Linked DNA regions of Paludibaculum fermentans. The protein of the gene in region 1 interacts with the protein of each later gene in a pairwise test. Links are inferred from orthologs where the notes say so. Each region holds a gene or a part of one and is shown on either strand. Other genes may lie near its edges.

Region 1 (10,437 bases):
CGACTTTGAATTACTTTACGGATAGGTAAACGAATTGTCAACGAAATTGCAATGGGCCTGGGGGAGAAGGCCGCATTGCCTACAATGAAGCAAGCGTGACTCCACTGTCTGAATATCAACGCCGGCTGGACGAATACCAGGCGGCAGCGCAACGTCATTCGGCACTGGCGAGCGGGATCGGGAATGCCCGGTTGGCCGTTGCTTTGGCGGGTGTCTTCCTCTTTTGGCTGGTGTTTGTGCATCGCGGAGCTTCGCCCTGGTGGCTGCCGTTGCCGATTGTTGTGTTCGTGGTGCTAATGATCCGGCACGACGCGGCCTTGCGAGCCCAGAGGGTGGCGCAGCGGGCAATGAAGCTCTATCAGGACGGGCTGGCGCGCCTGGATGGCTCGTGGCCGGGCCGAGGGGTAAGTGGCGCGGAGTTCGAACCGGCGGATCATCCCTACGCGGCTTCGCTGGATCTCTTCGGACGGGGTTCGCTGTTTGAATTGCTTTGCACGGCGCGTACCCGGGGCGGGGAGGAGACGCTGGCGCAATGGCTATTGCGCGGAGCTCGCAAGTCCGATGTCGAGGCGCGGCAGGGCGCCGTTAGGGATCTGCAGCCCCGATTGGAGTTGCGGGAACAGTTGGCGCTGATGGGCGAGGATGTGCGCGCGGCCGTGCATCCAGATACGCTGATGCGCTGGGGGACCGCTCCGCCGGTGGGGTTGACAGCGGGGCATCGTGCCGCCGCCTTGCTGTTGCCCGCGTGTACTTTGGCCTCATTCGGGGTAATGGCCGTGACAGGCATTCGGATCCCGTTCCTACTGGCTCTGATCGCGCAGATCACCTGTTCCTTCCTCATGCGGCCGAAGGTATTCGCGGTGTTGAACGGCCTGGAAGAGCCTTCGCGGGAGCTTGGCCTGATTGCGTCACTGCTGGCCCGATTGGAGCAGGAGGACTTTTCCTCGGCGAAGCTGTTGGAGCTGAGGGGCAGCCTGGAGGAGGGCGGAGTCAGGCCTTCGAAGCAGGTGGCGGGCCTGGCTCGGCTGGTAGGCCTGTTGGACCTGCGCCGCAATCAGCTGTTTGCGCCGATCGGGTTGATCCTGATGTGGGGGCTGAACTGCTCGTGGGCGATAGAGTGGTGGCGCCGGGTGCACGGTCCGTCCATTCCGGAATGGCTCCGAACGTTGGGCGAAATGGAAGCGCTGCTGGCCTTGGCCGGGTACGCCTGGGAACATCCGGACGATCGCTTTCCAGAGGTCGTGGAAGGCGGGCCAGTCCTCGACGGAGAGGATCTTGCGCACCCGTTGCTGCCTCCGGACCGCGTGGTGGCGAATAGCATCCGGCTGGACGGGACACAGCCCCTGATTGTGATCAGCGGATCGAACATGTCCGGCAAGAGTACAATGCTGCGGACGGTGGGCACCAGCGTGGTGATGGCCTTGGCGGGGGCGCCGGTCCGGGCTAAGCGTATGGCGTTGTCGCCGGTTGCCATAGGGGCGTCGATCCGGGTGGTGGATTCGCTGCAGGAGGGGAATTCGCGGTTTTTCGCTGAGATCGTACTGCTGCGGCGCATCGTGGAGCTGACCAAGCAGGGTCCGCCGCTGTTGTTCCTGTTGGATGAGGTGTTGAGCGGCACGAACTCACACGACCGGCGCATTGGCGCGGCGGGGGTGATTCAGGGGCTGGTGAAGCGTGGGGCGATCGGGCTGGTGACGACGCACGACTTGGCGTTGACGCAGATCGCGGAGCAGGTGGAGCCGCGGGGCATCAATATGCACTTCGAAGACCGTATGGAAGACGGACAGATGCGGTTCGACTATACGATTCGGCCGGGTGTTGTCGCCAAGAGCAATGCGCTTGAATTGATGCGATCGATCGGACTGGAAGTCTGATCGATGGTGCTTTCAAATTAACTAAGTAAAAGTCCTGGGACAAATGCGGGTTTTTGACTTTCCGCATTTGTCCCAGTTTGTTGGCGGGTCTATTCGGCAGGAGCCGGAATGATGCCATTCTGCTCTGCCCGGCCGCGTGCCTTGGAGTAATCCGCGGCGGCGTCGAGGCTCTTGTTGAGCGCACTCGCCTTGCTGTATACAGCCTTGATGAGACGGCAGTAATCGACATTCAGGCTGGGGTTGCCATCGACCTCATTCTGTTTGAGGATCGTGGCGTTGACCTCGGCAGCCAGCGCGCGGGCCGCGATGCCGGCGCGTGCGATGGTCTGCTGTTCCGGCGCCCCGAGGGAGGCGCTCAGTTCTTCCAGGCGGTTGACTGCCGGAGCGATGGCATTCACCTGTTCACGCAGTTCATTTAGCTGATAAGAATGGGACATACGGCTGAGCTGCATCGGAGTCCGGTTGAAGGACTCGATGCGGGCGGCCGTTTCCCGAATACCCATCGTCGCGCCCGCAATGTCCTGCATGAGCGCGATGCTCTCCTTGAGCGATGCCTCTTTGGCGTTCGCAGCGGAAAGCAGGGATGCCGGGGCCAACGCGAGGATGGCCAGCAGGGACACACGAGTAGCGTTTAGATTGATCAATTGGTTTCTCCGTTTGGTTTTTCCCGAACGTGAGGGAGAAATAAGGAAGGACTACTTGGCCGACTTACTTATTATTATAGACTATCCGGCTCTTGTTTGGGTTTCAGAAAAACGAAGGCGGCCCTTCTCCTGATTGGAGATGGGCCGCCCCTGTCTAACGGTTAAATCACTTGCGAAATTCCGTGGGTTGTGCCTAATTTTGGCGGCCGAGCCGGCGCTGCGGAAGGTTTAGAACAGCGCAGTGGGCCGGCGGGTCCAGAGTTTGCCTTCGGTGGCGGCGATCTTCTCCAGATCCTGCACGTAGGCGGCGGACTGGGTGAGGACGTGATGCAGGTCGTTGCCGACGCTGATGAAGCTGAAGCCCTTGGCAAGGAACTCCGCGACACGGGTGGTTCCGAAGAGGAACAAGCCGAGGATCACGTTATTCTTACGCGCTTCGGAGATGAGGGTCTCGGTGGCCGCCTGGAGTTCCGGGGACGTGTACATGTGGGGGAATTCGTACTTCTCATAGAGCCCCATGGACATGCACAGGTCGTTCTGGCCGAGGAAGAGCATATCGACGCCCGGCACCGCGGCGATTTCCGCCATGTTCTCGATGCAGGCCGCCGTTTCCACCTGGAGGGCGACGATGACATTCTTATTCGCATTACCCGCGTAGCCCAGCAGGCCGGCCTTGTTCATGCTGCGCTGGGGGAAGTAGACTGAGCGGGTCCCGGCCGTGGGGTACCGGGTGCAGCTTACCGCCTGCCGGGCCTCCTCCGCCGTATTGATGTAGGGGACGAGCACGCCATCGGCGCCCAGGTCGAGGGCCTGCTGGATGCCGCCGCGGTCGTGATAGCCGGCCACGCGAACCATCGACTTGGCTCCGCCGCTGGCGATGGCACACAGCATGTTGGAGAGCTTTTCGTGGTCCATCGGACCGTGTTGGGTATCGACGAGAAGCCAGTCGTAGCCGCTGTGGGCGAGTTGTTCGGCTACCGTCGGACTGTGTGAATTGAGAAAAAGCCCCATCTTGGGGGCGCCGGCCCGCAATTGTTCTTTGAATTCAGCCCCAGTGGGCACGTTGTTGGACATAGAGGTTCCTCCAGTGGAATAGAAGTGTCGTCCGTCCCCAGACTTGATCGGACTCAGCGCAATATAGCGAGAATCGCGGGTCAGGTCAAAGTCCTGGTACTTTCGGGGGATTCCTCCACAGGACTTGCCATGTCCGCTAAACTCTAGAGAAGCCCAATGAAAGCCCACGTCTACGTCACCATGAAGAAGACCGTTCTCGATCCGCAGGGTCAGACGATCGCTCGCGCCCTCAACGGCATGGGCCACACCGGCATTGCCGCAGTGCGCCAAGGTAAGTATTTTGAGATCGAACTCGCCGAAGGAATCAGCCTGGAAGCGGCCAAGGCGGAGCTCGATCAGATTGCCTCAGAGGTACTGTCGAACCCCGTCATCGAAGAGTACCGGTTGGAGTTAATCAGCTAGACCGCCGCTCCGCGCGGCGAAACTCGGAGGATAGCTATGTGCGGAATCATCGGTTACGTCGGCAATAAGAAACCTGTACCCATCCTGCTGGAAGGGTTGCGGCGGCTGGAATATCGAGGGTATGATTCGGCCGGCCTGGCCGTGGTCGACGAAGACCTGAACCTCCATTTGCGGCGCGTGTCGGGCAAACTCCACAACCTGGAAGAAGCTGTGCGCCTATCTCCCGTGGACGGCTGGTATGGCATCGGCCACACCCGCTGGGCCACGCACGGACGCCCGACCGAAGAGAACGCACATCCTCACCGCGACTCCAAGGGCGACATCGTGGTGGTTCACAACGGCATCGTGGAAAACTACCTGGCGCTGAAGCAGGAACTCGAAGCTGAGGGCCACGCGTTCCAGACGGAAACAGACACCGAGATCATCCCTCACCTGGTGGAGAAGTACTTCCAGGGCAGCCTGGAAGAGGCAGTGCGCCTGGCGGTAGGCCGCTTGCGGGGTGTGTTCGCCATTGCCGCGATTTCGCGATTGGATCCGGGGAAGATTGTCGCCGCGCGAAATGGTCCTCCCGTGGTGGTGGGTTTGGGGGAAGGCGAGTATTTCGTTGCTTCCGATGTGCCCGCAATTCTCAGCCACACCCGCGACGTCTTCTTCCTGCACGACGGCGACATCGCCGTGCTGACTGCTGACGGAGTCCGCCTGATGGATCTGGATGGCCGGCCGGTGAAGCGGCAGGTATCGCACATCCTGTGGGATCCGATCATGGCGGAAAAGGGCGGCTACAAGCACTTCATGCTCAAGGAGATCTATGAGCAGCCGCGCGCCGTCCGCGACACGATTCTGGGCCGTGTAGGCCAGGAGAGCGGCCGGGTCTTCCTGGATGAGATGCAGATCCAGCCCAAGGAGTTCGCGGAGTTCCAGAACGTGCGGATTGTGGCTTGCGGTACGTCGTGGCACGCGGCACTGGCCGGCAAGTTCATGATCGAACGGCTGGCGCGCATTCCGGTTGAGGTGGATTACGGCAGTGAATTCCGCTACCGGGATCCGATCGTCAATCCGAACTCGCTCACCGTGCTGATTTCGCAGTCCGGCGAAACTGCCGACACGCTGGCGGCTCAGCGGGAAGCGAAGAGCAAGGGCTCGCGGACGCTTTCGATCTGCAATGTAATGGGATCCATGATCTCGCGTGAGGCGGCGGGCACCCTGTTGACGCATGCCGGACCCGAGATCGGCGTGGCCTCCACCAAGGCGTTCACAGCCCAGTTGACGGCGTTGTTCATCCTGGCCATGTACCTAGGGCAGGCGCGGGGCCGGCAGACTCCTGAGCAGTCTCAGGATCTGGCGCAGGAGTTGCTTCGGATTCCCGCCAAACTGGAGCATGTGCTTTCGGCCGACGCGCACTATGAAGATCTGGTGAAGTGGTTGTTCAAAGCCACCGACTTCCTGTACCTGGGCCGTGGCATTCACTATCCTATCGCCCTGGAAGGCGCACTGAAGCTGAAGGAGATATCCTACATCCACGCGGAAGGCTATCCCGCCGGGGAGATGAAGCATGGGCCGAATGCGCTGATTGACGAGTCGCTACCTACAGTGGTGCTGGCGACGGCGGATCCCGAGGACGAAGCGAGCGTGCTGCGGTATGAGAAGACGCTCTCGAACATCCAGGAAGTGAAGGCGCGCGGGGGGAAGGTGGTCGCGGTGGCGACGGAAGGTATGACCGACGTGACGCGGTCGGCCGATCACGTGATATGGGTGCCTCCCACGCGCGAGTTGCTATTGCCTATTCTGGAGGTGGTTCCGCTGCAGTTGCTGGCGTATCACATCGCCGTTCGGCGTGGTTGCGACGTGGACCAGCCTCGCAACCTGGCGAAGAGCGTCACCGTCGAGTAGTCCCCGGGTCACGAGATGCGGCAGGCTGTACAGGAGTTCATCGTCCGCACGCGTGGCAAGGGTCTGTACGAATTCACATCGGATGTGGAAGCCTGGGTGCGGAGCTGCTCGCTCCGAACCGGCGTGCTGACTTTGTTCTGCCGCCATACTTCGGCGTCCCTGATCATTCAGGAGAACGCCGATCCGGATGTGCAGGCAGACTTGATCCGCTATTTCGAGCGGATTGTTCCTGAAGACAACCGCCTGTATGTACACACCATGGAGGGGGCCGACGATATGCCGGCCCACATCCGAAGTGTGCTGACGGGGGGCCAGCTCACAATTCCCCTGATCGGTGGCCGCCTGGCTTTGGGCACCTGGCAGGGGATTTACCTTTTCGAACACCGCACGTCGTCCCACCACCGCAGCGTGGCCGCTCACCTTCTGGGTGAGTAAGCGCTGTGAGCAGTTTCAGGAGGAGGGTCCTTTGAAGGCGAGGCAGGGTTTCCGGCGGCTGGACAGCGCGACGCTGGGCCAGAAGTTCCGGCAGCGCGTATTGCGCCAGTATTTCGTGCGGTTCCACATGAGCCTGCTGCTGCTTGCCACAACGTCGAGCGGAGTGCTGGCCAGCAAGTTGCTGCTGATGGCCGGCCTCACCTCGGTGCTGGTGCGGTACCCGCTGGCGGTGCTCCTCGCCTATTTCGTTTTTGTGGGGTTGATGCGTATCTGGGTGGCTTACGTGCTGCTGGATGTACCATCGCGGAAACCAACCGGCTCCGGGTTAGGGTCCGGGCTGGATCCAGGTAACATCGACTTCCCATTCTGGGGCGGGTCCTCCAGCGGCGGCGGCCCCTCGTTGGGTGGTGGATCGGCCATGTCGTTTGGGGGCGGCGACTCCGGCGGCGGAGGTGCTTCGGATGTCTGGGGCGTGGCAGACACCAGGGTGGCACCGGTGAGCTCCGGTGGAGGAGGCGGCGGGCATGGATTCAGCTTTCCCAGCCTAGACCTCGACATCGATCTGGACGATGGAATCTGGATTCTCGCGCTCCTGGCGCTTCTCGTTCTGGTGCTTTTCGGCGCCGGCGGCTATCTGATCTACGCCGCCCCGCAAATTCTGCCCGACATCGCATTGAATGCCCTGCTGGCCTCGTGCCTGACGGGTGCGGCGAAAAAGGCGGAAGCCAAGGGCTGGCTCCGCAGCGTTCTTGGCGTGACCTGGATTCCCCTGCTTCTCATCCTGGTGACGACAATTGGCCTGGCCGTGGCCGTCCACAAAACGTGTCCCAGCGCACCCAAGTTGCTCGATGCGTTGAGCTGCCCGGACGGGGCAGTTTCCCAGCGCGACAATTAGGAGCATGTGCGAGCCGCGCGGCGGATCGAGTGATCCGCGGCCCCTCTCGCCTACACCCTAACTGATACAATGCCATTTGCGAGAAGGAGTCACCATGAGCATTTCCCGAAGGTCCTTTTTGACAACCGCCGCGCTTGCGGCGCTCGCCACTGAAATTGACGCCCAAACCGGAATGCCGATGCGAACTCTAGGCCGCACCGGCGAGAAGGTCAGTTTGTTGGCGTTCGGGGCCGGCAGCCGCTGGCTGGCTTACAAGACTCCAGACAAAGGCCTGCCCGCCCTCGATCGTGCGCTTAAGGCCGGAGTGACATACGTCGACTCGGCTGCCAGCTATGGCGACGGGCAGAGCGAGCAATGGGTGGGTGAGTATCTCAAGTCCCACAAGAAGAACTTCTTCCTGGTCACCAAGATCGGCGGCGACCGGTCTTTCGACGACACAATGCGCATTGTCGATCGCTCGCTGAAGAATTTTGGAGTCAGCCAGGTGGACCTCATGCACATTCACGCATTGGGCAATGAAGACGACCTGGCAAAGATCGAAGGGCCGAACGGCCAGCTGAAGGCGATGTATCAGCTGCGCGAGCAGAAGGTTGCGCGCTTCATCGGTATCACCTGCCACCAGAATCCTCAGGTGCTGAAGGCTGCGCTGGAGCACAACGATTTCGATTCGACGCAGATGGCATTGAATATCGCCCAGATCGGGAACGCGGCGCCCTCGGACAAAGCGGGACAGGGGCAGACCGGCGCCTCCGGATTCGAATCCGTAGCGATGCCGGTGGCCCTGAAAAAGAAGATGGGCCTCACGGCGATGAAAGTGTTCGCCCAGGAGAAGCTGCTGGGTAAGGCGGCACCCGAGATGCTGTTGCGGTATGCGATGTCGCTGCCGGTAACCGCCACCACGGTGGGCATGCCCCAATTGGAGCACATCGACTTTAATACGAACGTGGCGAAGAACTTCAAGCCGCTCAGCTCCGAGGAGATGAACTCCCTGCCGAAGAGCGTCTCAGCCCAGATGAGGGCATCCATCGATCATTTCTTTGCAGATCATGTGGATTGCTGAAGAGACGGTCCGCGAACTGGACCGGCCGGGGTCGAGAGACGAATTGGCACGTGTGGCGACCAGGGCCGCACGCGCCGCCAGCGGCGAGCCGATAGAGATCCTTTGGGACGGAATGTGGATTCGGCGGGCGGAAGGGATTTCATTCCCGGATCCCGAGCTATTCCAGACCGCACAGCCTCGCTGGGACCGCTGGTGTCACATGGCGACGAAATACGTGTGCGATGCTGACGACTATTGGTTTCACGTCTACAAGCCGAAGCTTGGCGATGTGATCGTCGACATCGGCGCCGGCCGCGGTGAGGATGTCTTCGCCTTTTCCCAGAAAGTGGGTTCAGAAGGGCATGTTTGGGCCATCGAGGCGCATCCGACGAACTACCGTGTTCTGAACCGGTTCTGTGAGCTGAATGGGTTGGCTAACGTTCAGACGCTCAATGTAGCCTGCGTGGATGTGCCCGCGCGGCTGCATATTGAGACCCTGCCCGTGTGGGAGTCCAACTTTGTGCGGAGCGGCGACGCGACGCCCACGAGTTTCCCGGTGGAGGGGGTGACGTTTGACAGCCTAGCCGCCGAGATGGGGCTCGACCACATCGACTTCCTCAAAATGAACATCGAGGGCGCGGAGCGTCAGGCGTTACCTGGTTGCCGGAACGCCATGATGCGAACCGCCCACGTGTGTATCGCCGCTCACGATTTCCGGGCGGGGCGAGGCGAGGGCGAAGATTTCCGCACGCTGGGCTTTGTGCGGGAGTTCCTGACGGACTGCGGATTTGAACTCATTACCAGGGACGAGGACCCACGCTATTACGTTCCTTACCACGTCCACGGCGTACGCCGGGATGCCTCAGGCGTCGACGATCTGGGCTCCTAGCCGCAGCAGCTTGCCCACGAGGTCCTCGTAGCCGCGTTCGATCAGGCCCGTATTGGAGAGCGTCGACTCGCCTTCCGCCACCAAGGCCGCAATCACATAGCTGAAACCGGCGCGCAGGTCAGGAATATTGATCTCGGCGCCGCGCAGCGGCGTTGGCCCCACGATCACCGCGCTGTGCTTGTAGTTGCGCTGCCCAAAGCGGCAGCGGAGGCCTCCCAGGCATTCCCGATAGAGTTGGATCTGGGCGCCCATGCGGTTGAGCGCATCAATATAGCCGAAGCGCTGTTCGTAGACGGTCTCATGAACGATGGAAACGCCTTCGGCCTGGGTGAGAGCGATGACGAACGGCTGCTGATAATCGGTCGTGAACCCGGGGTGAACGTCGGTCTCCAAGGCGGAAGAGCGCAGTTTCGCGCCAGCTCGCCAGAATTCTATGCCCTCGTTGGTTACCCGGAAATCACCGCCGATTTGCCTGTAGCGGTTGAGGAAGGTCATCATGTCCACCTGGCGCGCGTTGCGGACGAAGATTCGGCCGTTGGTGGCGATGGCGGCGGAAGCCCAGGAGGCGGCCTCAAGCCGGTCGGGGATGGGGGTGTGGTCAAAACCCCGCAGAACTTTCACGCCGATGATGGTTATGACCCGGTCGACGTCCACGCTGATGACAGCGCCCATCTTTTGGAGCACCATGATCAGGTCCATGATCTCGGGCTCCATGGCGGCGTTGGAGAGCTCCGTGACGCCTTCGGCCCGCACGGCGGCGAGAATCACCTGCTCCGTCGCGCCGACACTGGGGTAGTCCAGGCGGATCTTGTTGCCATAGAGCCGCTCGCAGGTCAGCAGCGCGTTGCCCGACTCGTCGTGCAGTTGGGCGCCCATGTCCTGCAGGGCGCGGATGTGGAAGTCCACCGGGCGGGTCCCGATGCGGCAGCCGCCGAGAGAGGGAACGGGCGCCTCGCCAAAACGGGCCAGCAGGGGCCCGCAGGTCAGGATGGGAATGCGGCTCTTGCCGGTGAATTCCTTGAGGACACTGCGCTCCATGGGATGGAGGTTGGCAGCGCAGATCTCGAGGACATCGGGGGAAGTGTAGGTGACCTCGCCGCCCAGGGCGGTGATGAGGTCACTGACGATCGCCACATCCACGATGCGCGAGACGTTTCTCAAGGTGCACCGCTCTGCCGTCAGCAAAGCCGCAACCATGATCTTGGGCAAGGCGTTCTTGGCGCCTTTGAGAGCCACCTCTCCCGAGAGAGGCTTGCCTCCGCGTAGTATCATCTGATCCGTCCCACGTGCAGTCG
Region 2 (10,476 bases), 500 kb from region 1 along the record:
GCTGGCGGCAAAATGGGACCCACCCTCGTGCAGCGCGCCTGGCGGGCGTCCCAGGAGAGCGGCCGCCCGCGTCAGGTATTTGCCGTCGCAAGATCCGGCGCGTTCCCGGCTGGCGTGCGCCACATCGCTGCCGATCTCCTCGACCCCGCAGCCATCCAACGCCTGCCCGACGCGCCCAACATCATCTATCTCGTGGGCCGCAAATTCGGCTCCTCCGGCAACGAGGCCCTTACCTGGGCCACCAATGCCGCTGTTCCGGTCCTGGTGGGCGCCCGCTATCCCGGAGCGCGCATCGTCGTCCTCTCCACCGGCAATGTCTATCCGTTCGTAGCCCACGATTCCGGCGGCGCCACCGAAGCCACCCAACCCGCACCGGTCGGCGAATACGCACAATCGGCCCTGGCCCGCGAACGAATCTTCGAGTACTACGCTCAGGCGCACAGCACCAAGGTAGCCATCATGCGGCTCAACTATGCGGTCGAACCGCGCTACGGCGTCCTGGTGGACATCGCCACCAAGATCCTCAACCGGACCGCAATCGACCTCACCATGGGCTACGTCAATTTCATCTGGCAGGGCGATGCGAACTCCGTCTGTATCCGTGCCTTGCAGCACTGCGAATCGCCGGCCCGCGTCTTCAATCTCACGGGGACTGAGACCCATTCCGTGCGCTCCCTCGCGCAACAGATCGGTGAGCGGCTGGGCCTGGAACCGGTCTTCTCCGGCCAGGAGGCCGAAACCGCGTTGCTGAGCAGCTCGGCCTCATGCCGGTCGGTCTTCGGACCACCCTCGATGCCGGTGGAGGTGTCGATCCAGCTCACACTGGACTGGCTCGGCGCCGGCGGCACAACCCTCGGCAAGGCGACACACTTCGAAACCCGGAGCGGGAGGTTCTAATGTTCGATTGGCGCAAGGCTCTCAATGGCGGGCTCGTCATCCCCGCCCACCCACTGGCCCTGACAGCGGAACGGAAACTGGATGAACGCCGCCAGCGCGCGCTCTCCCGCTACTATCTCGACGCCGGAGCCGGTGGACTCGCCGTGGGCGTGCACACCACCCAGTTTCAGATTCGCGACCCCAAGGTCGGCCTTTTCCGCGAGGTGCTGTCGCTAGCGGCCGGCGCCATGGACGGGCTGGATGTAGTGCGGGTGGCCGGCATCTGCGGACCCACACACCAGGCGGTCCAGGAAGCGCAGACGGCCCGCTCTCTCGGCTACCACGCCGGTCTCCTGTCGCTCGCCGCCCTGGCCCAGGCGCCGGTGGCGGAACTCGTCGAACATGCCCGGGCCGTCGGCGAAGTGATGCCGCTGATCGGCTTCTACCTCCAACCCGCGGTCGGCGGCCGCCGCTTGCCGCGTGAATTCTGGCGCGAATTCGCAGCCCTTCCCTCCGTGGTCGCCATCAAGATCGCGCCCTTCCATCGCTACCAGACCCTGGACGTCCTGCGCGGAGTGGCGGAATCGGGCCGGGCTTCCGAGATCGCGCTCTACACCGGCAACGACGACCATATCGTGCTCGACCTGCTGAGCCACTGGACGCTGGACGGACACGAACTTCACTTTGCCGGAGGGCTGCTGGGCCACTGGTCCGTGTGGGCCTTGAGAGCCGTGGAACTCCTCGCTCGCATCCAGGCACTCCGCGCTGCGGGCGGTGCAGCGGGCCCCGAATGGTTCGAGCTGGCTGAGCAGACCACGGAAGCCAACGCGGCGCTGTTCGACGCGACGAACTCCTTCGCCGGCTGCATCGCCGGGCTCCACGAGATTCTCCGCCGCCAGGGCCTGCTCGAAGGTACATGGTGCCTCGATCCCGAAGAGGGCCTCTCGCCCGGCCAAAGCGAGGAGCTCGACCGCATCTGCCGCCTCTACCCGCACCTCACCGACGATGAGTTCGTCGCCCGCAATCGCGATAAGTGGCTAAATTAGGGCGTGGTCAACCTGCCCGGCAACCGCCATGGCCGCTCCGCGCTCCATCGTCCCGGCAGGCAGCGTCAATGACCAGGGTGACCCCGCCGACGCCGCATCAGCCTACCCATCTGCCCCCAACGTGGAAGTCCGCCCCAGTGTGGCGTGGGATCTCGCGGCCTTGTCCTCCCTGTAGCCCGAGCTCTCAGGTTTACATCCCGGGCCAGTGGGTGCGACAGTTCTGTCTTCGCCATGACAGAAACCAGAATTAATTCTGATAGTTAGAATTTAGATCGACAGGAGAGCACCGCCCAGCCAACCTTCAGCGAGACTTTGCAGTCAGGTCCGTTCTCCGCTGGCGACGACGGCGGTGCCCCCGCTACGGGCAAGCCTTCCCACTATTACGGCGTCCCCGCCGGATAGCCCACTGTCTGCACAAACAGGATCTGCTGATCCCCACGCAGCTTTAAGGTCTCGGCAAGGCTCTTCGCATCCGGGATGGTCGCCCGGAACCACGCGCCGAGCCCCTCCGAGGCCGCGAACAGATAGACGTTCTGGCCGATAAACCCGGCGTCCACCGCCGCGAAGGCAGGTGCGCCGCCCCCGGCCTTGGCTGCGTCTGCGACATAGAGAATCGTCACGGCCGCCTTCGCCGCGGCCTCCGGACCAGTCCGCGCACGAATGTCCCCCTGAGCCACCATCCGCAAACGGTGCGGTTCCGCGTCATAGACATACACGCCGTCGGACAGCGCAAGGTGAAGGTCAATCTCCTGCCGGTTCCGGGCGGAAGGCGCCGTCCGGCCCAAGCCCGCCTTCTGCGATTGCGTCCGGTTCACGCCAAAGGCTGCCCACAGCAGGTCGGAAAGCGTCTGCGGTGGCAGCGTGCGATCCGTATACAGCCGGATCGTCTGCCGTTCCGCCAGCGCCCGCATCAGCGGCTTGCCGGCCTCGGTGCGCGGTTTCGGCAGCATCACGACACCGGACTGGGCCAGGCAGCCCGCCCCTGCGAACAGGACCGCCAGTACCGCGATGGCCGCCGCCCGCCGGGTTTTCTGGTATTGAGACCTCATAGACTCAATCTATCTCGATAGACGCCGGCCATGGATCGGCCCTCAATTGGCCTCAACCCGCACCGCCATCCTGCGGCACCGCTCCAAGGCCCGGCCCATCAGGGAAGACTACGGTGTGAAGAAGAAGCGCGTCAGGTGGAAGAAGATCGGAGCCGAGAAGGCCACGGAATCCAACCGGTCCAGCATCCCGCCGTGCCCTTCAATCAGGTGGCCCCAGTCCTTCACACCGCGATCGCGCTTGATGGCCGACATGACGAGCCCGCCGAGAAAGCCCATCATCGTCACGACGAAGGCCATGCCCGCCGCCTGCCACCACTGAAACGGCGTCAGCTTCCACAGGCACGCGCCCAACACCGTGGCGCTCAGCACCCCGCCGATCAGCCCTTCCACGGTCTTGGAAGGAGACAACTCCGGCGCCACCAGATGGCGGCCGAACAACTTCCCCCAGATGTACTGAAGTACATCACTGGACTGCACCACGATCAACAGGAAGACGATTAGCAGCGCATCGCGCCCCGCGTAGCCCGGGATGTGCAGCGTCAGCAGAGCCGGCACATGCGAGATGCAATAAACGGTGATCATCAACCCCCACTGCGTCTCCGCCGTCCGGGCCAGGAAGTTTCTCGGATCGCCGAAGACCACCGACGCAATCGGCAGCACGAGGAACCCATACACGGGGATGAGCACGGCAAAGAACCCGAACCAGTCCACGGTTGCCAGCCAATACTGCATCGGCAGCACCACGAAGAAGCTCATGAACAATGCGATGTGATCCGCGCGGTGCGTCGGCGTCAGGGTGATGAATTCGCGCAGCGCGGCAAACGACACGAATGCGAACAGCAACGTCACGGCCAGGGGGCCCGCCAGAAACGCCGCGGCCAGGACAAAGATCATCACCCACCACGCGTTGATGCGCGCGTTGAGATTGTCCAGCACGGCATTTGGCCCCGGCCGCGCCCGCTTGCGCAGAATGAACGAAGTCAGGCTCGCCACGGTCAGCACACCCACCAGGACAGAGAGCGTGACCATTACTTCCGGCGTGTTCATGCGTCCCCCAACTCGACCAGCGCTCGCCTCAGGCGCTCCAGGAACTCCATCTTCCCTTCGTTCTCACCTAACTTCATCGGCGCTCCAAAGGCAACCGAGCACAGCAGCGGCAACGGCAGCAGCGTCCCCTTTGGCATCACCCGATGCGCGTTATCGATCCACACCGGCACCAGTTCCAGCTCCCCGTAAGCCAGCGCCAACTGAAACACGCCGGATTTAAATGGCTGCACCGCTCCGCCCGTCCCGCGCGTGCCCTCCGGAAACAGCAGCAGCGAATCCCCCTCGTCCAGCGCGGCGCACATCGCCGTCAGCGGGTTATGCTCCCGCTCCACCTTGCCCCTCGCAATCAGCACTCCCCGGAACACCTGGTGGATCAGGAACTTCCTCATCCGCCCCCTGTTCCAATAGTCGTCCGCCGCCACAGGCCTCACACGGCGTCTCATCCGAGGCGGCAGGACAGACCAGACGAGCACAAAATCCAGGTGGCTGGCGTGGTTGGCGAAATACAACCGTTGCGACTCACTCGGCGCACACCCCAACCAGCGGCCCTGCACACCCGTCATCAGCCGCGTCGCACCCGTAATCAGCGCCCCCGCGAGCTCAGCCAGCATCCGGCCTCCAGGCCTGCAGCACCAGGCCTGCCGCCAGCGCCGCGAACTGGACCGCCGCCACCACGATCAGCCGGATCCACAGCCGCAGGGCGCCCCGGCTCCGCTCTTCCATCGACCGCTCACGCGCTGGCTGGCCCACTCCTCTCGCCCGCAGCCACTCATCCAACGAGCGGCCACCGTCTTCGGGCTTCTCGGCCAGGTCCCGGAACAACCCCGCGTCAATCGACACGCGTAAGCCCAAATAAACCGCAACCAGCCAGAGAACGGCGGAGGCTGCGAACCACACCCGCCCCGCGCCCGGCCGCCCCAGCAGCAGGCCAACCCCGGCGATCACCGCCGCGCAGTTGCTCGCATTCGACACCACCTGGCCGGACCGCAGAAAACTCGCCGTCACCTTCCCATCGAACTCCAGGGTCACCGCGAGGCCCTCCCCTTGGCCCACACTGCCAGCGCCTGCCTGTGCGCGGCCCCCAGCAGAATGACCGGCCGCCGGATTCTCACCTGTGCGATCGCTTCGTCCACCGACGCCGCACGCCCGGTCGCAATCAGCCACGCCGCCATGGCTGTGGCGCTTCGGGAGTACCCCAGCGCGCAGCACACCAGCGTGGGCCGAGCCGCTGCAAATGCCTCAATCGCGTCCACCGCTGCATCCAGTTGATCCGCTCCAGGAGCCATCAGGTCCAGCATCGGAACACTTCGATACTCGACGCCCCGTCCCGTGAAGGGCAGTTCAGCCGTGACATCCACCACTGAAGCCATACCCCTGGCCGTGAGCTCGCCCGGAGTCGGAAACCGCCCCAGCCACACGCCCTCTACAATTTCGTTCGCAGGCATCTGGCCGCGAGTGAACCACCGCGAGCTCAACCAGGCCAAAGCGATATACGGCGCCAACAGGCTCATCGCCGCTGGAGCCATTCTCCCTCCCGACTTGCCAAACAGCCAGGGTTGCCCGGACCAGTAGATCCCGGCCACCAGCACCAGCGCCGCTGCCAGCCACGCAAGAATCCACCCGCCCCCACCGATACGATGCGCGGCATACGCGCAAAGCAGCCCAGCCGTCACATACGCCATACCCAGCGGAAACCGCTGCTGGTCACCCGACCGCGCATGCCTTGGCGCGATCTCCTGCTCGGGAAACAACGCCATGGCCACCAGTCCCACCCACAATCCCGCCGGCAGGTCGATGAAGTGGTGCTGATACGTCGTCAATGTCGAAACAGCCATCAGCACAAACCAGAGCCGAAGCAGCCACATCGTGACGCCGCTGAAGTGCCGCGCATATCGCGCCCACAGCACCGCAATCAGCGCGATGTGCAGCGAAGGCGCCTGGTTGAACGGCTTATCGAAACTCATCAGTGCATCAAACAACTGGCCGAACAGCCCCTCTGCTGCGGGGCGCTCGAATCCGAATCGCAGCGGCGCCAGCAGGAAGCCGGCCACGCACAGCACCTGCACCGCGATCAACCGGCTGACGTGCGTCCGCAACTCGGCCCGCGTACGGCATAGAAACACCGACACCGCATAGAAGAGGTCTGTCGACCAGTAAGGGATGATCGTCCACGCCAGGAACGGGATCCTGTGCTCCCACGCGAACGCCACCTCCGGCACAGCCCGGCGCAGTCCCGTCACCCAGTTCGCGAACCCGTAACTCAGGAAGAACAACGGCCCCAGCGCGGCCAGCCAAAGCAGGGCCGGCAGCCAGGGCCGGGATTCAGCAGAACTCGTTTCAAAGGGGCCGGGTTCGGCGGATCGGGCCGCGACTTCGGGACTACTCAATCACCCATCCTTTGGGCGGCCGAGACCGTGAAGATCCCCCATTCGTCCGAGAGTTGTTCGGTCTTGCGGAAACCCGCCGCCGCCACCAGTTCATCCATTTCCACCTGGGTCCGGCGCCGCATGATCCAAGGCCGGTGATTGCGGTGGCTCGGCAGGGTACGCGCGATCATTTCCAGTTGCGGATGCCAGGGTTGCCCCGTGTAGATCAGGAACCCTCCTGGAGCGATCGCCTCCGCCAACCCGGCCAGCGACTCGCGGATCGGTCCGTTCTCGGGAAACAACTCATACAACCCGGAGACGATCCCCAGTGTCGGCCGCGGCGTCATCGCCGCCACACTGCCCCGATCGAATGCATCGCCTTGCTCAAACTGCGCAATCCCGTCCAGACCCTTCTGCCGGATTAGTTCCCTACCCTGCCTGACGTTGATCTCGCTGTAATCGCGCAGCAGAATATGCTCCGGCTTCGCCTCCCCCCCTCAATCGCCTCCAGCACATACCGCCCATGCCCCGCCGCGATATCGGCGATCCGCACCGGTTGCCCGGCGGCCTGCAGCGCCGCAATCGCTCCGCGCAGCAGTTGTTCAATATGCGCCTTCCTCACGCGGATGCCGCGCCACCCGATCGCGTTCAAGTAGAACCAGTCGATCAACTTGCCCAACGGTGTGATGCCGGAGGCCTTGTTGCGGTAGATGTAGTCCAGCGTGCTGCCGGAGTCGAACCCCGTCTCCAGCCCCAACCGGATGCCGTCCGAGAGCCGTCCGCCGGTCTTCATGCCGAACCGGGTCATCCCAAAATTCAGCGCCTTCGGATGCAGCGCCGGCAGCGGCTTGCTCAGCCGGTCGAACTCGTCTTTCGTATACCCCGTCTTGTCCGCCTCCAGCAGCGAAGCCCGCGGCGGCGCTTCGGCGAAGCACTTCTGCAGGAACCCGCGTGCCTTCGCAATCGCCGGAGCCCGATCCCGCTCGCCCAGGGTGTCGTGATAGAAGCCCTCGAAAACATGCACCTCTTTCACCTTCGACCCCAGCCGTTCAAAGAACTGGTGCTGCGGCTTGTGGTGCACGACGAAGTCGGCGCCCGAGATCAGGATCTGCGTCGGCACCTGGATCGCCGCGGCGTCTTCAATCAGCCGGTCCGCCGTGCTGTACAGCGCCAGCAGGATGTTCACCGAGATCGGCCGCCGGATCAGCGGGTCCGCTTTATACGAAGCAATCCGTTCGGGATCGTGCGTCAACGCGCTGGGCTTCACATAGGAATTGACGTGGAAGTTGCCGAACAACTGATGAAACAGCCCCAGCGCCGGGCGCGCCAGCGGCACATAGAGCTTCACGCTGAAAGCAGGGGAAGCCAACACCATGCACCGGATCGGCGGGGCATAATCGTGCACCCACGCCGCGGCCAGCACACTGCCCACGCTCTGCCCCAGCAGCGCAATGTCTTCCATGGCGATCGCGAACTCGCCGCAAATGTGCCGTACAAACACATCCACGTCCTTGACCAGGGTGCCCATCGTCGGGACGTGCCCGTTCGCCGGCGTACTCGCAGCGGACTCGACTGACCGCCCATGCCCGCGAGCGTCCCACGCGAACATCGCCGTCCCAGGCAGGTCCAGTTCGTCCACCACGTGCTGCAACCGGCCCGAATGCTCGTGGCCTCGATGAAATAAAACTACGGCTTCCTTGGCTGGTCCCTGTAAGGACGGCCAGTAGCGGTAGAACAGCCGCGTACCATCACTGGTAGTGAAATAGCGCTCTTCCGGAATACGCATAAGGTCTGACTACGAAACGCCCTTCTCCTCCTGGGCGGCTTTCTTTTCACCGAGCCCGCCCAATACTCGATTCACGATGGTAACTGCCAGCAGCAAGGCAAGCAACCGGGGAAAGCCCCACCCCAACCAGCCCGGAACAACGCCGCCGGCCCCAATCCATAGAGCCAGCGCGCCAAACACAAAGGCCCGGTCGCTCTTGCCCATCGGCCCGTCATAACGCCGGCCCGCGCCGGTCATCACCGCGACCGTCCCGGCCATCTCGGAAAGCGCCGAGAGCCAGATCACGCCGCCTATCCAAAGCGCCTCAAATTCCGGCAAATAAGCAAACGGCAGCAACAGAAAACCATCCGAAATTACATCCGCCAGTTCATTCAGATACGCGCCCAAATCCGACTTCTGCCCGAACTCCCGGGCCAGCATTCCATCGACGGCGTTCAGTGCCATGCGTACAAACAGAAACCCGGGCACCACCAGGAACAGGGCCCGATCCTGAATGCGAGCCGTCAACAGCAGCCCCAGCCCGACGGAAAGCAGGCAAGCGGCGACGGTGACGTGGTTGGCCGTAACGCCAGAGCGGGCCAGGAATCGTGCGAGCGGACGAAGCAAACCTTGAAAACGAGGCTTCAGCGAATAAATGCTCGGCACAGGATATCAGTGTACCCAAGCAGGCAAAGAAAGGGGGGGGAAACGCAATCCACTCAGGCCCCAATCCCTGCCAAACCCTCTCGGCCCCCGGTCGCACATCCGCCCGGGGCCTCAGGATTGCGCTACGATCGGGCAGGGGCAAATTCCCTGAGCGCCGTAGTTCAGGTTTCCGAGCGTTAGGATTCTCCGGGGTAACGCAACAGACCGCCGCGATTCGAAAGCAGCAGGAGGACTCATGAGCGACCGCTTCGACTTTGAAGTTGTGTGTCCGAACAACCACAACCAGACCGTTACCTTCCGTCAGGAAGAATTCGAAGAGGCACTGAAGTCCGGTGCGCTGGTATTCCACTGCAATACCTGCGACACCAACTGGCCTCCAACCAGCGACCAACTTGCCATGTTTCGAAAGCAGTTCGCCAAGAACGAGGACTAGCACCTGGCAGGGCAGCCAGCGATCCGTCCGCTACCTCGAACGCCTGGCCTTTAGCCGCCTGAGAAGCTCAGCGCTTGGCTCGCTGGGCATGCCATTCGCTGGTCGCGGCATTGGGCATGACGCCCCAGGCGTTGATGTCGATAGTCCCCTTCAACGCCTCTTTGCCCAGCAGATTGCCCTGGTAGTCAGCGGTGGAGCGGTCTTCCGCCTTCGCGCGCCAGGTCAGCACACCATCCTTATAGGTGGCAATCCCCGTACTGCCATAGCGCTGGCCTTCCTTGTCGCGGTACTCCATCGAGAAGTCATACTTTCCTTCCTCCTGTGCCCGCTTCGTCAGCACGAACGAGAAGGGATTCGTCTCCACGTTCATCTTGATTGAGGCCGCAGCCGCCCCGCGCAGGTCCGCTTCGCTGCGATCCGGCAGAAACGCCCGCAGGACGATGACAACCAGGTCCTCCACGTGCTTCCGGAAAACCTCCGTGCCCCGCACCGTCATCTCTCCGTTCCAGGTCCCGCTCAGGTCGTCATCTCCATACAGAATCCGCACCCTCTTGAAATCGATATACTGCGCCTTACCGTCGGCATCCACCTTGTAGTAATAGAAGCCGAGGTTATTGACACCCTTGTCCAGACTGAAGTTGTAGTAGTATTCGCCCCGCCCATCGAACGCCCCGTTGGCCAACAAGGTGGTGTCCTTGAACAGATCGACCCGGTACTCCGCCGCTCCCGTCGTATAGGGAAACTTGACCTCGAACCGGAGCATCCCTTTCAACCCCGCACCCGGCAGCATCGTAGTGACCTCATCGGTCTTAATCACCTTCGGGACTTCCGGCCACTTCTTGTCCGCGCCCTCCTGGATCAGGTACCGCACCTTCCACTTGGGAAACTTGTCATTGCCGATGGTTCCCGCGGCGATCTCCGCATACCGCGCGCCAACCTTCCCCCAATCGGCTATCGCCGTCTTGCCGATGTAGAGCAGGATCGGGAAGCTGATGCCGTTGCCCTTGTCGATCTCGGCTCTGTTGAGGCCAGAGTTGTAGGGCTGCAGTTCACCGTTCGCGAGATTGATTCTACGGTTCTCGTTGCCGTGGTAGTTTGGGTCGGCGATGTACAACCCGCTGGCATCCGCTTTGTAGACGACCATCGCGTGGCCCGCTTCCACGGGCTGCCCCTTCGCATCGGTCGTCTGCCCCCAGATCTCGATGTACTGCGGTTCTCCCGTCAGTTG

Evidence for each region.
Region 2: the proteins of glmS (region 1) and IRI77_RS15350 interact in binary tests that used the Escherichia coli proteins (3 or more experiments, as listed by UniProt). The link is inferred for Paludibaculum fermentans from one-to-one orthologs.

Annotation. Positions count from the first base shown.
Region 1 is NZ_CP063849.1:4,412,037-4,422,473, reverse strand. What follows is about bases 3,497-6,457. They hold glmS (glutamine--fructose-6-phosphate transaminase (isomerizing)), read left to right. Parts: upstream 3,497-4,030; coding sequence 4,031-5,884; downstream 5,885-6,457. Other genes in these bases: IRI77_RS17315 (hypothetical protein), read left to right, coding at 6,351-6,457; IRI77_RS17320 (secondary thiamine-phosphate synthase enzyme YjbQ), read left to right, coding at 5,900-6,319; purS (phosphoribosylformylglycinamidine synthase subunit PurS), read left to right, coding at 3,749-3,994; IRI77_RS17335 (HpcH/HpaI aldolase family protein), read right to left, coding at 3,497-3,592. Outside these bases: IRI77_RS17345 (MutS-related protein), read left to right, coding at 96-1,874; IRI77_RS17340 (hypothetical protein), read right to left, coding at 1,964-2,518; more of IRI77_RS17335, read right to left, coding at 2,747-3,496; more of IRI77_RS17315, read left to right, coding at 6,458-7,214; IRI77_RS17310 (aldo/keto reductase), read left to right, coding at 7,393-8,274; IRI77_RS17305 (FkbM family methyltransferase), read left to right, coding at 8,261-9,142; murA (UDP-N-acetylglucosamine 1-carboxyvinyltransferase), read right to left, coding at 9,116-10,414. UniProt on the Escherichia coli protein: Catalyzes the first step in hexosamine metabolism, converting fructose-6P into glucosamine-6P using glutamine as a nitrogen source.
Region 2 is NZ_CP063849.1:3,916,431-3,926,906, forward strand. What follows is about bases 4,225-7,224. They hold IRI77_RS15350 (phosphatase PAP2/dual specificity phosphatase family protein), read right to left. Parts: upstream 6,406-7,224; coding sequence 5,044-6,405; downstream 4,225-5,043. Other genes in these bases: IRI77_RS15340 (lysophospholipid acyltransferase family protein), read right to left, coding at 4,225-4,629; IRI77_RS15345 (hypothetical protein), read right to left, coding at 4,619-5,047. Outside these bases: IRI77_RS15320 (NAD-dependent epimerase/dehydratase family protein), read left to right, coding at 1-897; IRI77_RS15325 (dihydrodipicolinate synthase family protein), read left to right, coding at 897-1,922; IRI77_RS15330 (nitroreductase family protein), read right to left, coding at 2,303-2,971; IRI77_RS15335 (phosphatidate cytidylyltransferase), read right to left, coding at 3,080-4,018; more of IRI77_RS15340, read right to left, coding at 4,015-4,224; IRI77_RS15360 (CDP-alcohol phosphatidyltransferase family protein), read right to left, coding at 8,180-8,815; IRI77_RS15365 (hypothetical protein), read left to right, coding at 9,051-9,248; IRI77_RS15370 (DUF4339 domain-containing protein), read right to left, coding at 9,316-10,476.